2 regions of the Clostridium sp. C1 genome follow, and region 2 is predicted to be linked to the other one. Evidence: a T-box and tRNA genes for the amino acid it is inferred to sense, from the RefSeq annotation. Region 2 holds a T-box; the other holds one or more tRNA genes.

Region 1 (7,304 bases), 1.2 Mb from region 2:
AAAATGCATAAGATTGAAAATTAAGCAAAAACTATAAATAGGAGGTTGAAATGATGAAAAGAGTATTCATCCTATTTGTAGTTTTTTTGTTATGTGGATGTAGTCCACAGAAAAATGAAGAAACAAAGAAAAACCAATATAAAGATGGCACTTATACAACGACGGCAATGGGATATGGTGGAGAATTTGAAGTCGAAACAACATTTAAAGATGATCGTATTCAAGATATTGTCATTAAAGAACATAATGAAACACCTTCAATTGGTGGAGTTGCTTTAGAACAAATGATTACAGCTATGAAAGAAAAGAATCATTACGATGTGGATACGATTTCTGGAGCAACAAAATCTTCTCAGGCATTGAAAGAAGCTGTCATCAAAGCTTATGAAAAAGCTAAAAATGAATCGTGATTTTTTTATGGAAAGTAGTTACAAAAAAAGTGGCTACTTTTTTTGTAAGAAACGAATAAGACTTTATTTTTTTTTTGATTTGGTATATGATAATGAAAATGATAGGGGGTTCAATAATGGAAGAAAACTATGTTGGTCGTGAAAGAAATATTACTTTAATTATGGATTTTTATGAATTAACGATGTCATACAATTATTTTAAATTAGGAAAACAAGATGAAATTGTTTATTTTGATATGTTTTATCGTAAGAATCCTGATCAAGGTGGGTTTGTCATTTTTGCGGGTTTACAACAGCTCATTGAAGCTATTGAAAATATGCATTTTAGTGATGGAGATATTGAATATTTAAGATCTCTGAATGTTTTTGATGAAGACTTTTTTGCTTATTTAAAGGATTTTCATTTTACTGGAACAATTTATTCGGTTAAAGAAGGGACGCCTGTCTTTCCTTATGAACCATTAATTACAGTCAAAGCAAAATTGATTGAAGCGCAATTGATTGAAACCTTCTTACTTGTGACAATTAATCATCAGTCATTGATTGCGACAAAGGCAAGACGTATCGTTCAAGAAGCCAAAGGACGTCCAGTTATGGAGTTTGGTGCAAGACGTGCTCAAGGCTATGATGGGGCTCATTATGGAGCGAGAGCGGCCTATATTGGTGGTGTTGTAGGAAGTGCAACGGTATCGGCTGGAAAAGATTTTCATATGCCTGTGTTAGGGACAATGGCTCATTCTTTTGTGCAGTCATTTGATAGTGAGTATGAAGCGTTTAAAGCTTATGCGTTGACTTATCCGGATAATTGTGTTTTGTTGGTAGATACATATGATACTTTAAAAAGTGGTGTGCCTCACGCTATTAGAGTAGCTGAGGAAGTGCTGGCTCCAATGGGAAAAAGATTAAAAGGAATCCGTTTGGATAGTGGGGATATTGCTTATTTGACTAAAAAAGCGAGAATGATGTTAGATGTAGCAGGATTACACGATTGTCAAATTACAGTATCTAATTCATTAGATGAATATTTAATTCGCTCAGTATTGGAACAAGGAGCTCAAATTGATTCTTTTGGTGTAGGTGAAAATATGATTGTTTCAAAATCTTCACCTGTATTTGGTGGTGTTTATAAATTGGCTGCCATTGAAAAAGATGGACAAATTATTCCAAAAATAAAAATTTCTGAAAATACAGAAAAAATTACAAATCCTGGTTTTAAAAAAGTTTATCGTTTAATTGAAAAAGAAACTCAAAAAGCAATTGCAGATATTATTGCTTTCCATGATGAAGTTTTAGATGAAAATCAAGATTTAACAATCTATCATCAATTAGATTCATGGAAACATAAAACATTATATGCAGGAACATATGAAATTCATCCCCTGCAGACACTTGTTTTTGATGAGGGAAAAAATGTTTATCCACATTATTCATTAGATGAAATTAGGATTTATTCTCAACAACAAAAACAATTATTATGGGATGAAATCTTCCGTTTAGAATATCCTCATATGTATTATGTTGATTTAACAAAAAGATTATTAGATTATAAACTCAAAATGTTGGCGAAAGGAAAAAAAGGACATTAGTCCTTTCTTTTTTAAGGAAGAAGTTTATGAAAATTACAGTTGTTGGTTTAGGTGTTATTGGGGGAAGTTTTGTCAAAGCATTGAAAGGTCTGGGATATGAAGTTTATGGTGTGGATTGTGATTTAAAGACTTTGGAGATGGCAAAAGAGGAAGGTTGTATTCTCGAAGGTTATCAGGATGGACATGATATGATTGCTCAAAGTGATTTAACGATTATTTGCTTATATCCATCAAAAGTTCTGGATTTTATTGCGACACATCATTTTAAAAAAGGAAGTATTGTCACAGATGTTGTTGGTATTAAATCTTATTTCTTACAGCAGGCTCTTTCTATGATTGATAAAGATGTAGAATATATTAGTGGTCATCCTATGGCTGGACGTGAAAAAAAGGGGTATCTTTATGCCAGTAAGGAAGTTTTTGCGAAAGCAAATTATATTGTTATTCAACATCAACACAATCATCAAGAAAAAATAGAATGGATGTGCCAATTTGTTGGACAGTTGGGATTTAAAAGTGTAAAAATCATGAGTCCCTATGATCATGATGAAATTATTTCTTTTACTTCGCAGTTACCACATACTTTAGCTGTTGCATTAATGAATAGTGATGATGAAAAATATGAAACAGGTAAATATATTGGGGATTCTTTCCGTGATTTGACAAGGATTGCTAATATTAATGCGGATTTGTGGACAGAATTATTTTTTCATAATAAAGATTACTTGTTAGCTTCAATGGATCGTTTTGAAAAAGAATTTGATCAATTAAAACAGGCTATTATGAATGAGGATGAAAAGACATTGAAAGAGAAATTTTTACAATCTTCTAAGCGCCGTGAAAAATTAGAATCATAAGAGATATGTAATATGATATCTCTTTTTTTATGAGAAAATAATATTTTTTATAAAAAAATGGAATTTTTAGATTGAAAAAAATAATGGATTTAAGAAGAAAAAATCAAATAGGCAGCAATCAAAAAACAAATGGCTTTAAAAAAATGTAAAAAAGGTATTGCATAAATGTGGAAAATATTATATACTAGGTGAGCAACGAGTTAAGGAAGTTGGTTCCATAGCCAAGTTGGTAAGGCTACAGACTGCAACTCTGTCATCGTCGGTTCGAGTCCGGCTGGAACCTCCAACGTTGCCCAGGTGGCGAAATTGGTAGACGCACAGGACTTAAAATCCTGCGGACCTTAAAATCCGTGCCGGTTCGACTCCGGCCCTGGGCACCAGTTATAAAAAATCAGTTCGAAAAAAGAATTGAAAAAAATGAAAAAAAGTGTTGCAATTGAATAAGAAATGTGATATTATTGAATGGCACTGTTAAGAGGCGCTAGTAGCTCAACTGGATAGAGTGCTTGACTACGGATCAAGAGGTTGTGGGTTCGATTCCTGCCTAGCGCGCCAATCAAATAAGTCATCGGGAAGTAGCACAGCTTGGTAGTGCACCTGGTTTGGGACCAGGGGGTCGCAGGTTCGAATCCTGTCTTCCCGACCATGTAATGGGGCTTTAGCTCAGCTGGGAGAGCGCCTGCTTTGCACGCAGGAGGTCAGCGGTTCGATCCCGCTAAGCTCCACCATTATGTTGCGGAGGTTTACCCAAGTCCGGCTGAAGGGATCGGTCTTGAAAACCGACAGGGGATGAAAGTCCCGCGGGGGTTCGAATCCCTCAACCTCCGCCATTTAAATATCGCGGGATGGAGCAGTCTGGTAGCTCGTCGGGCTCATAACCCGAAGGTCGTTGGTTCAAATCCTTCTCCCGCAACCAAATGGTCTGGTAGTTCAGTTGGTTAGAATGCCGCCCTGTCACGGCGGAGGTCGCGGGTTCGAGCCCCGTCCAGACCGCCATTTGTTTTGGTTCCGTAGCTCAGTCGGTAGAGCAGAGGACTGAAAATCCTCGTGTCGCTGGTTCGATTCCGGCCGGAACCACCATTCTTTATAAAAACGATTCACTACATGGCGGGGTAGCTCAGTTGGCTAGAGCAATCGGTTCATACCCGGTGGGTCGGGGGTTCGAATCCCTTCCCCGCTACCATTAATGAATTTGGTGGTGAATACCACTTTTTATTTTACTTGGACCCTTAGCTCAGTTGGTTAGAGCTATCGGCTCATAACCGATCGGTCGAAGGTTCGAGTCCTTCAGGGTCCACCATATGTCGTCAACCTCATTTATTGAGGTTTTTTTATTTTTTATATGTTATTTTATGATATAATAATGATGTTGGTATTCATAGAGATTTCACAACAATTATGTATATTATAAAAAGCAGGTGATGAAATGGAAGATATCAAATTAATGGGATTAACACATCAACAAGTCAGTGAACGTATCAAACAAGGATTGGTTAATGTTTCTCATGATAATATTTCTAAAACGAAAAAACAGATTGTTTTAGAGCATACATTGACTTACTTTAATTGTTTAAATGTTTTCTTGGCAGCTATTATTATATCAACAGGAAGATGGACAAATCTGACATTCATGGTTGTTATTTTTGTTAATGCTTTTATTGGTATATATCAAGAATTTAAAGTTAAAAAGATTATTGATCAATTAACAGTTGTCACTGTTAAAAAAGTAAAAGTCATTCGTGATCAACAGGAGATGGTGATTCCTACTGAACAACTTGTCAAAGATGATATTATATTTCTGGAAACAGGAAATCAGATTGGAAGTGATTGTATTGTTTTAGAGTCACATGGTATTGAAGTGAATGAAGCTATGTTGACTGGAGAATCTGAACCTGTCAAAAAGAAGATGAATGATGAATTGCTATCTGGTAGTTTTGTTGTGGCTGGAAGTGCTTATGCAAAGGTGATCCGTGTTGGAAATGATAACTATTCAACAAGACTTGTTCATAAAGCTAAAAATAAAAATAATGCTTCTTCAGAGATGAAAGATTCTATTGAAAAAGTCATTAAAATATTAAGTGTTGTCATTATTCCTGTGGGGCTTGTTTTATTTTTTTCACAACGTAGTGCTTATCCAAATGATTTAGCGACAGCGATTGTAAAAACGGTGGCTGGTGTCGTCGGAATGATTCCAGAGGGACTTGTTTTATTAACGAGTTTGTCCTTTATTATCGGAGTTGGAAAATTGGCACGTAAAAAAGCATTAATTCAAGAAATGGAGGCTATTGAAGCTCTGGCTAGAGTAGATGTTCTTTGTCTTGATAAAACGGGAACAATTACAACAGGAGAATTAAAAGTTGAAAAATTGATTCCGTATCAGCCTTACGATTTACAGGATATTGAATTTGTGATGGGTGTGATGGCTCATGAGTGTGATGATGTGAATGCGACACAATTAGCTTTGCAAGATTATTTCTTTTATCCAGACCATCAAAAGATAGAGGATTATATTCCTTTTTCATCACAACGAAAAATGCGTGGTTTAACGATTGTAGGAAAAGGGCATTATGTTTTAGGTGCACCTGAATTTTTATTACCTGTCAATCATCCTGTGTTAAAAGATATTCAAACATATACCCAAAAAGGATATCGTGTTTTACTTTTAGGGCAGACAGATTCTATTGATGCCTCTACTTTACGTATTGGAAAAGTTGAAACAATGGCATTAATTATCATTTATGATTGCATTCGTCCAGAAGCGAAAGAAACATTACATTTTTTTGAAAATGCACATGTAGATATTCGTATTCTATCGGGGGATAATCCTGTCACGGTTGCCAGAGTTGCCCAATTGGCAGGGTTAAAAGACGGACATTTGTATATTGATGCTTCTACTTTGCCCGAAGATGAATTGGAAATGGAAAAGATTGTTTCTCATTACCATGTTTTTGGTCGTGTACAGCCAGAACAGAAACAACGTATTATGAAGGCTTTACAAGCCAGAGGACATGTTGTTGGGATGGTTGGTGATGGAGTGAATGATGTACTGGCTTTAAAAGATGCAGATTGTGGAATCGCAATGGCAGCTGGGAGTGACGCTGCAAAACAAGCTGCACATATTGTCTTGCTTGATTCTTCTTTTGCTTCTATGGTAGAAATTGTCAAAGAGGGGAGAGCTATCATTGCTGATATTGAAAGAGTGAGTTCACTCTATTTAACAAAAACAATTTATTCCACGATTCTTTGTCTTGTTTTTGCAGCTTTAAGAATGAGTTATCCTTTTACGCCTTTACAGTTGAGTTTAATTAGTGGTTTAGCTATTGGTTTACCAAGTTTTTTATTGACGTTAGAACGTTCTTCATCTCTATCATCACAAGGCTTTTTAAAACATGTGATTTCTACAGCAGTTCCTTGTGCTTTGACAATGATCACTTATATGCTTTTGATTACTTTTATAGGTTATCAACTGCATTTTGATGAACGTATGTTATCGACTTATTACTATCTTGTGGCTGGATTTATCAGTTTCCTTGTTGTTTTTGTTGTTTGTTTACCTTTAAATCGCCTTAGAGTGATGGTTACAAGTACAATTGCGATTATTTTCTATTTGATTTTAATGGTTATGCATGACTTCTTTGGAATCAATTCTTTATTTTCTATGTCAATGATTTTCATTATTCCAATCTGTTTGAGTACACCTTTTGTCTTATGGCTTTATAAAAAAGGAATAATCTATATCTATCAGTATTTAGAACAATATCAGCGTAAAAGTTTCAAATTATAAACCGAGATATGAGCTGTTTTTTTAGAAAGAATTTGTTGACATTGTTCCTTAGAAAGGTCAAAGAGTTTATAAGGATGAATGTTTACAGTAGATACATAAGCACCACATTTGATTTGAAATGAGCATGTTTGATGTAAATATTCAAATGTTTTATCTTGCAGATAATGATAGAGTTCAATAAAAGCAATTTCGATGAGATCTTCATTTGTATTGAACATGACCATAAAGAAGAAATTTGATCTTTCATAATAGAGATGAACATCTCCAAAATCAAAATAAGTTTTCATTTTCTCTACCAGATGTTTAGAAACATGAAAATAGAGTTGTGGATATTCTTCAATAAAATAAGGAAGAATACGATATTCAATATAAATGCCTGTTAAAAAGCGGACGGATTGTGGAATATGAAGTTGTTTGAAAAAAGGATAAAGATTTTTCTGATAATCAATATGTTGGTATGAAAAATCTGGATCTAAGATTGGAAATTGATATTGATTGTTTGTTATGTCATATATATACATTGTTTTTCACCATGAATATCGTATCATCTTTTTGATAAGAAAATTGTCGATTTATGTCGGTATGTGTATAAATAAGTCTTGATGGACTTATTTTTTTATTTGTGACATATATATCATTAGGTGAGTCTATGAATTATAAGAAATAT
Region 2 (7,304 bases):
AAGATATTCCATACAATAACGATTTTCATCACTTGTATAACATAAACTGCATTTCAACATCACTTGAGTAAATAGTCTAGCTATCTTGAAATCATCAAAAATCAATTCGTCTTTGGAATCATTGGCTTGAACATGTTTATAAATATTGCTTATTTCTTCTTTAGTCATTATTTTATAATAGACTGCATTTGATAATGTATATTCTAAACGATCAGCTGATAATTGGGGTGTATCATTATCAGCAATGGGATAATCATGATAATTCATGACTTTATCACTATCAATATGATAATATTCAAAAATAGATTGAAGTTCTAAACTCTTTTGAATCATTTCCTCTGTTAAATTTTCTGTTGTTTCTTGATGTATATAATCATGATACATAAAATCAATCACATGAGCAAATACAGGTGTGGCTATATCATGAAGTAATGCAGCAATCGTTTGATGTTTATCGTGTGTAAAATGATAAACAATCAAAGCGACTCCTATGCTATGATTATATCTTGATACACCTCGACAATCTTTAAATGGTTCAAACTGAGTATACTCCATACCACAATTCATACCCACATCTTTCAATCTTTGAAAAAGAGATGTTTTCATTATATCCTGTACATAATTAGGAATAAATTCATGATATAAATTATAAAGACTGTTACTCATGAAATAAAGCTCTGCCAATTCTGACTATTGTTGCCCCTTCTTCTAAAGCAATCTGATAGTCTTGTGACATACCCATTGATAATTCATGTAATGGATATTGTGGATATGTTTCTTTTAATCTTTCTAATAATTCTCTTGTCTGTCTAAAATAAATTCGTGTATCTTCTGGTTCAATATTTGGTGCCATCATCATCAGTCCATCAACAATCAAAGATGGACATTTCATCAAATAATTCATCACTTCATCCATTTCTTCTATATCAAACCCATGTTTGCTTTCCTCTCTAGCAATATTTACTTGTAATAATATATGAACTTTTAAATCATGTTTTTTTGCCTGTTTTTCTAATTCATCAATCAAATGATAACTATTCATAGAATGAATCAAATCAACCTTATCAATAATATATTTCACTTTATTCTTTTGTAATGTTCCAATAAAATGCCAATGTCCTTGACCATGATATTGTTCATATTTTTCCAAAAAAGCCTGAACTCTATTTTCACCAAAATAAATACATCCGCATTCTTCTAATTTTTCAATTTCTTTTTCATCAACATATTTTGTTGCTGCAACAAGTTTAGCTGGTTTCACTTTCTCTAATATTTCTTTTACTGCTTGTTCATTGACATACATAAAAAAGCCTCCCATCTTTATTCGATATTTCTATTATATAATCTTTTTAACATAACTTAAATTATAAAATCATACATTTATCAAAAAGAGTTCATAAAATCGTGTTATAATGGATTCATAAATGAGGTGAAGTCAATGAATGATTTATTAGAAAGATATTTAGGTGCTGTCTGTTCTTATTTCTTCGGTCAAAAACGTCAATATGTTTATCATGATTTAAAACAACAAATTAGTCAATCTGTACACCAATATGAAGATATGGAAGATCTTCTTATAAGTTATGGGCATCCCTTAAGTGTCGCTTATTCTTATGGTTATCGTCCTATCGTTTTTCATCATTTTAATCCATATATTGTCAATCTCATTGAAAAATTTGTTTTTATTATTTCAGGAATCTATCTTTCTTTATCAACGATTTATTATCTTGAACAATTTGGTTGTTTATCATTTCAATCAACAAACAATGTTGTGACAACAATGAATACTTCATCTATCTTTGAAGCTTTTCTTTCTTATCCAATCATTATAATGATTGGTATCATTGCCATAGCAATCTTAGCTTTAATCATATTGGATAAAAAAGAGCCTATTCCTCAAGATTTAAATCTCCGTTGGAATATACAAGATCTGGATCATTTACCCCATCCATCCCATTATCCAAATCATACTATTGAAACCATCTTTATGATTATATTTATTGCTTTCTTTATTTGTTATGGTTTTTTCTTTTCTAGTGATATTATTATTAAAATACAACATGAATCATATCAAATGATTCATATGATGACCTATTTCTTTCAACCATTTATTATGATCATTATTTTTGATTATTTTATAGATATGACCAAAAAAATATATACCAAAAAATATTTAAAATATAGCTTTATCATTAATTTATTTACTATTGTTTCTTTAACAATCTTTGTTGTGAATTCTCATTTTTTAAGTCAATATTTATTACCTATAAATACAAATTTTCAATATATTCTTGTTAATGCATTTATTATTACAGCTTTATTCTTTATCTACTTTATTTCATTATATAAATTAGTGAGAAACATAAAATCATATCGTTTCTTATTTAAAAAATAGACCATAGAAATGATTCCATTTCTATGGTCTTGTGTTTTTATCTTATTTTTGTACCATTTGGTAAGTTTTCTACAGACACAAGTTCTAACATTTTTTTCTTAGATCCTGCAAGAATCATACCTTGAGATTCAACACCTCTTAATTTTGCAGGTTTCAAGTTAGATACAACAATAACTTTCTTACCAATCATATCTTCTGGTGTATAGAAGTCAGCAATACCACTGACAATCTGTCTTGTTTCTTTACCAATATTGATTTGAGAAACTAACAGCTTATCAGCATCAGGATGTTTTTCACATTTTTCAACTGTTCCGACAACAAGTTCAATTTTCGCAAAATCATCAATTGTAATTTGGTTTTCATCCTCTTGTTTTTCTTCTTTTTGAGGATATAAAGCTTCAACTTTCTTTTCTACTTCTTTAGGATCTAATCTTGCAAATAACTGTTGTGGTTTTTCAGTGACTTTTGTTCCTTCTTGATATAAACCAAAAGTATTTAAATCTAAGAAGTTTCTTTGATCTGTATTGATTTGATCTAAAATCTTTGTAGATGTTGAAGGCATATAAGGTTCTAAGGCAATCGCTGCAAAACGAATCGCTTCAATTAAGTTATAAAGAACTGTAGCCAAACGATCTTTCTTGCTTTCATCTTTTGCAAGTGCCCAAGGCATTGTATCATCAATATATTTATTTGTTCTTCTTAATAAAACAAAGATTTCATCTAAGGCTTTAGATGCTTTAAATTCATCCATATAAGCTTGAACTTTCTTTGGCATAGCTAAAGCGATTTCTTTTAATTCATCATCAACAGGTTCATTGACTTGTGGATTTGTCACAATACCATCAAAGTATTTATTTGTCATGGCAATGGTTCTATTGACTAAGTTACCTAAAATATTAGCTAAATCAGAATTAATACGTTCAACTAATAAATCCCATGTGATACTTCCATCGTTGTCATAAGGAATTTCATGTAAAACATAGTATCTGACAGCATCGACACCAAAAATTTTAACCAAATCATCTGCATAGATTACATTTCCTTTAGATTTAGACATTTTACTTTCACCTTGTAATAACCAAGGATGTCCAAAAACTTGTTTTGGTAAAGGAATATCTAAAGCCATCAACATAATAGGCCAATAAATCGTATGGAATCTCACGATATCTTTACCAATTAAATGTAAATCTGCTGGCCAATATTTCTTATATAATTCACCATGATTTCCATCAACATCATAGCCAAGTCCTGTAATATAGTTTGTTAAAGCATCAATCCATACATACACAACATGTTTAGGATCAAAGTCTACAGGGATAGACCATTTGAATGAAGTACGTGAAACACATAAATCCTGTAAACCTGGTTTTAAGAAGTTATTCATCATTTCATTCTTTCTTGAAACAGGTTGAATAAATTCAGGGTGTTCTTCAATGTGTTTGATTAAACGATCAGCATATTTAGATAATTTAAAGAAATAAGCTTCTTCTTTGGCATCATGAACTTCTCCACCACAATCAGGACATTTTCCATCAACCAATTGAGATTCAGTAAAGAATGATTCACATGCTGTACAATATTTTCCTTCATAATGTCCTAGATAAATATCTCCCTGATCATATAATTTCTTAAAGATTTTCTGTACTTGTTTTACATGATATTCATCTGTTGTTCTCATGAAACGATCATATGTTGTATCCATCATATCCCAAATTTCTTTGACAACAGCTGCTTTTTCATCAACAAATTGTTTAGGCGGAATACCAGCTTCTTGAGCTTTTAACTCAATCTTTTGCCCATGTTCATCAGTTCCAGTCTGAAAATAAACATTGTATCCTTCCTGTCTTTTACTTCTTGCAATAGCATCAGCTAAAATAATTTCATACGTATTACCAATATGTGGTTTCCCTGAAGTATAAGTAATCGCCGTAGTTAAATAATAATCTTTTGGATCTTTCATCATATCTCCTCCTTCAAAATAAAAAACGTCCTTATAAAAGGACGTATTATACGCGGTACCACCTTTTTTTATATCTGTCGATATACCCTCAAAACTTTAACGCAGTTAACGTTTATCTCTCACTATTCAAGATAACAGCTCCCAGCCCATCTTCATAAAAGTTATGTCCTGATTTGCACCAACCATCAGTTCTCTACAACGCCCTTTTAATCTCTGCTGTTCTTTGCCTTTTTTATACTCTTAAACATTATCAAATATTTTTTTTAAAGTCAATAAAGTTTCATAACTATTTTTATAAACCACAAAATAGAGATCTATCTTTTCTATTTAAATAAACGAAATAAATGATTTCATAACAATTATAATGATATAATAAAATAAATAAGAATAGAAAGGACTGATTTTATGGGTTTATTTAACAAAAAGAAAAAGATTGACGTTTGGGAAGATGCTTATAAAGCCACACCCCATTTTTATAAGCAGTCTGATGGGAGTGTATTTGGTGCGATGAGTTTAACTGAAGGTGTGAAAACAATGTTCTTAAAACAGCCTCAAATACATTTTGAAGTTGAAGGTCAGCGTATATCACAATGGAGAATCGCTCTTATCGATGCGACAAATGATTCTATGATAGGTGATATGGATTATTTTATGGCTTTAAAGAAATTACAGCCTTATATCCTTGCTGAAGATAGCAATTTTATTTTAGTAAGAGGATTAACTTTAGATGAATTAAAGAGCTTATAAAACAACACATCATAATGATAATCTTGTTATTGTTTGAATGATCTCATCAAAAACAGATATGGAATACATGAAAGAAAGGTGAAAAATAATGATTTTAGGTATTATTTTAGAGTTCATTGTTGTTTCTTGTATCATAGTCAAGATTTTGAATATAAAATATCGTGACCAAGAGCATTTAAAAAAAGCTAATTCTCTTTTCACTGCTTTGTTATTGATTTATCTACTGATTATCAACACGCAAAGAGATAGTGTCATCTCTTTTATTTCTTCTTATTCTATTATATATATCATAACTTTGATTATTTATATTGTTCTTATCATTATTGAAACAATAAACATAATGAGGGGAAAAGGATAATGTATAAAAAATAATGGTCAAGTTTTATCTTTTTACTATCACTTTTTTAAATGTTATAATATTGATAAGGAGTGAGTGCATATGAAAAAGCTGATTATTTGGGTTGTGATGCAGTTTTTATATCGTGGTATGAAAGTTCTTTATCATGATGATCCACGTATGAAAGAGGAATTAGACGGATGGAAACAAGATAAAGTTTTAACATTACAAGTCATGCATGGACCTTCCATCACAATCAAGTACACATATCAAAAAGGATTGCAGAAAGTCAAAAATGTAAAACCTGATATTTGTATTACCTTTAAAAGCATTCAGACAGCTTTGCTTGTTTTTACAGGTATGATGAGTGTCAAGAGTGCTTATTTAGAACATCGTTTTTCTTTAAGAGGAGATGTTTTTGAAAGTATGAGATTTGTCAGATGTGTTGATTTGGTGGAAACTTATCTTTTCCCTCGTTTTATGACAAAACGTATTTTAAATCATCAGGAAAAGAAATATAAACCGACTTTATTGATTTATATAAAAGCTTTATTTGCTTAGGAGGGATTATTATGTATTTTGAATTTGTCAATAAAACAAAGGTATGTGCTGGGCAAAATGCTTTAAGCCAACTTGAATACGAATGTCAACAATATCATATGAAACATCCTCTGATTTTAACAGACCATGTTTTATATCAACTCAAATATGTTGATATTCTTACCAAACATTTATCATTAGATTATAGTCTATATACAGATATTCCTGTTGATTCTTCTATTCATACAATTGAAGATATTCAAGATTATTATATTAAAGAAAATTGTGATGGATTGATTGCTTTAGGTGGTGGAAGTGTTCTAGATACTGCTAAAGGTGTTTATTTGATGTTATCACAGGAATGTGAATCCATTGAAGATATTTTAGGTTTTGAAGATTTAAAACTTGGTAAAGATGTGCCATTCTTTGCTATTCCAACAACAAGTGGTACTGGTAGTGAAGCGACATGTGTTGCTGTAGTCAGTCATCCTGAAAAGCAAGTCAAACTAGAAATTATTTCTCAACACATTCAAAGTCATGTGGCTTTTCTTGATCCTGTTTTAACACAAAATCTTCCATTAAAAACAACAGCTTCTACTGGTATTGATGCTTTAACACATGCGATTGAAGCTTACACATGTTCACAAAAAAATCCTATCAGTGATGCCTATGCAATTTTAGCTATCCAAACCATATCACAAAATATTTTAAAAGTTGTTGAAAACCCTAAAGATGAAAACATTCGACTGAATTTAGCTTTAGCTTCTTATGAAGCAGGATGTGCTTTTTCAAATTCAATGGTTGGTATTGTTCATGCGATTGGTCATGCTTTAGGTGCTGTCTGTCATATTGCACATGGTGATGCAATGAGTATGTTATTAGTTCCTTGTATGCGTTATAATCTTGAAGTCAATAAAGACTTATATGGGGATTTATTATTATATCTTGGACAAAAAGAACTTTATAGTCAAACACCAAAAGAACAATTAGGACAAAAAGCTATTGATTATATTGCTTCTTTATTACAGACTTTACATGAAAAGACAAATCTTCCTATTTCTTTAGAAAGTATTGAAAATTTAAATGAACATATAGACGAAGTCATAGAAAAAGCATTAAATGATGGGGCATTGATTGTTAATAATAAGTATGCAAATAAACAAGACATTCGTAATATATTGGAGGGTCATTATGGATATTAAAGAATTAGTTCAAACACAACGTGAGTTTTATCAAACACAATATACAAAAGATGTAAACCATAGAATACAAACACTTAAATCTATAAAAACTTGGATTTTAGAACATCAAAATCGTATTATTGA

What was found. The T-box of region 2 lies ahead of metG (methionine--tRNA ligase). A T-box ahead of a tRNA ligase gene usually reads a tRNA of that ligase, here a tRNA-Met.
Region 1: it encodes a tRNA-Met, which carries the amino acid that the T-box ahead of metG (methionine--tRNA ligase) is inferred to sense. The anticodon was not compared.

The regions. Positions count from the first base shown of each region.
Region 1 is NZ_CP073631.1:969,004-976,307, reverse strand. Features, by position in the region: gene KEC48_RS05330 (FMN-binding protein) at 54-410, shown strand; gene KEC48_RS05325 (nicotinate phosphoribosyltransferase) at 527-1,996, shown strand; gene KEC48_RS05320 (prephenate dehydrogenase) at 2,023-2,853, shown strand; tRNA gene KEC48_RS05315 (tRNA-Cys) at 3,065-3,139, shown strand; tRNA gene KEC48_RS05310 (tRNA-Leu) at 3,145-3,233, shown strand; tRNA gene KEC48_RS05305 (tRNA-Arg) at 3,332-3,408, shown strand; tRNA gene KEC48_RS05300 (tRNA-Pro) at 3,423-3,499, shown strand; tRNA gene KEC48_RS05295 (tRNA-Ala) at 3,506-3,581, shown strand; tRNA gene KEC48_RS05290 (tRNA-Ser) at 3,591-3,683, shown strand; tRNA gene KEC48_RS05285 (tRNA-Met) at 3,693-3,769, shown strand; tRNA gene KEC48_RS05280 (tRNA-Asp) at 3,773-3,849, shown strand; tRNA gene KEC48_RS05275 (tRNA-Phe) at 3,858-3,933, shown strand; tRNA gene KEC48_RS05270 (tRNA-Met) at 3,960-4,036, shown strand; tRNA gene KEC48_RS05265 (tRNA-Ile) at 4,077-4,153, shown strand; gene KEC48_RS05260 (HAD-IC family P-type ATPase) at 4,280-6,637, shown strand; gene KEC48_RS05255 (hypothetical protein) at 6,613-7,158, opposite strand; gene KEC48_RS05250 (AI-2E family transporter) at 7,287-7,304, shown strand, end outside.
Region 2 is NZ_CP073631.1:2,129,908-2,137,211, forward strand. Features, by position in the region: gene KEC48_RS11405 (HD domain-containing protein) at 1-684, opposite strand, end outside; gene KEC48_RS11410 (YggS family pyridoxal phosphate-dependent enzyme) at 659-1,303, opposite strand; gene KEC48_RS11415 (hypothetical protein) at 1,439-2,395, shown strand; gene metG (methionine--tRNA ligase) at 2,433-4,427, opposite strand; T-box leader at 4,390-4,588, opposite strand; gene KEC48_RS11425 (DUF4299 family protein) at 4,761-5,102, shown strand; gene KEC48_RS11430 (hypothetical protein) at 5,191-5,460, shown strand; gene KEC48_RS11435 (hypothetical protein) at 5,542-6,000, shown strand; gene KEC48_RS11440 (iron-containing alcohol dehydrogenase) at 6,012-7,181, shown strand; gene KEC48_RS11445 (aldehyde dehydrogenase) at 7,171-7,304, shown strand, end outside.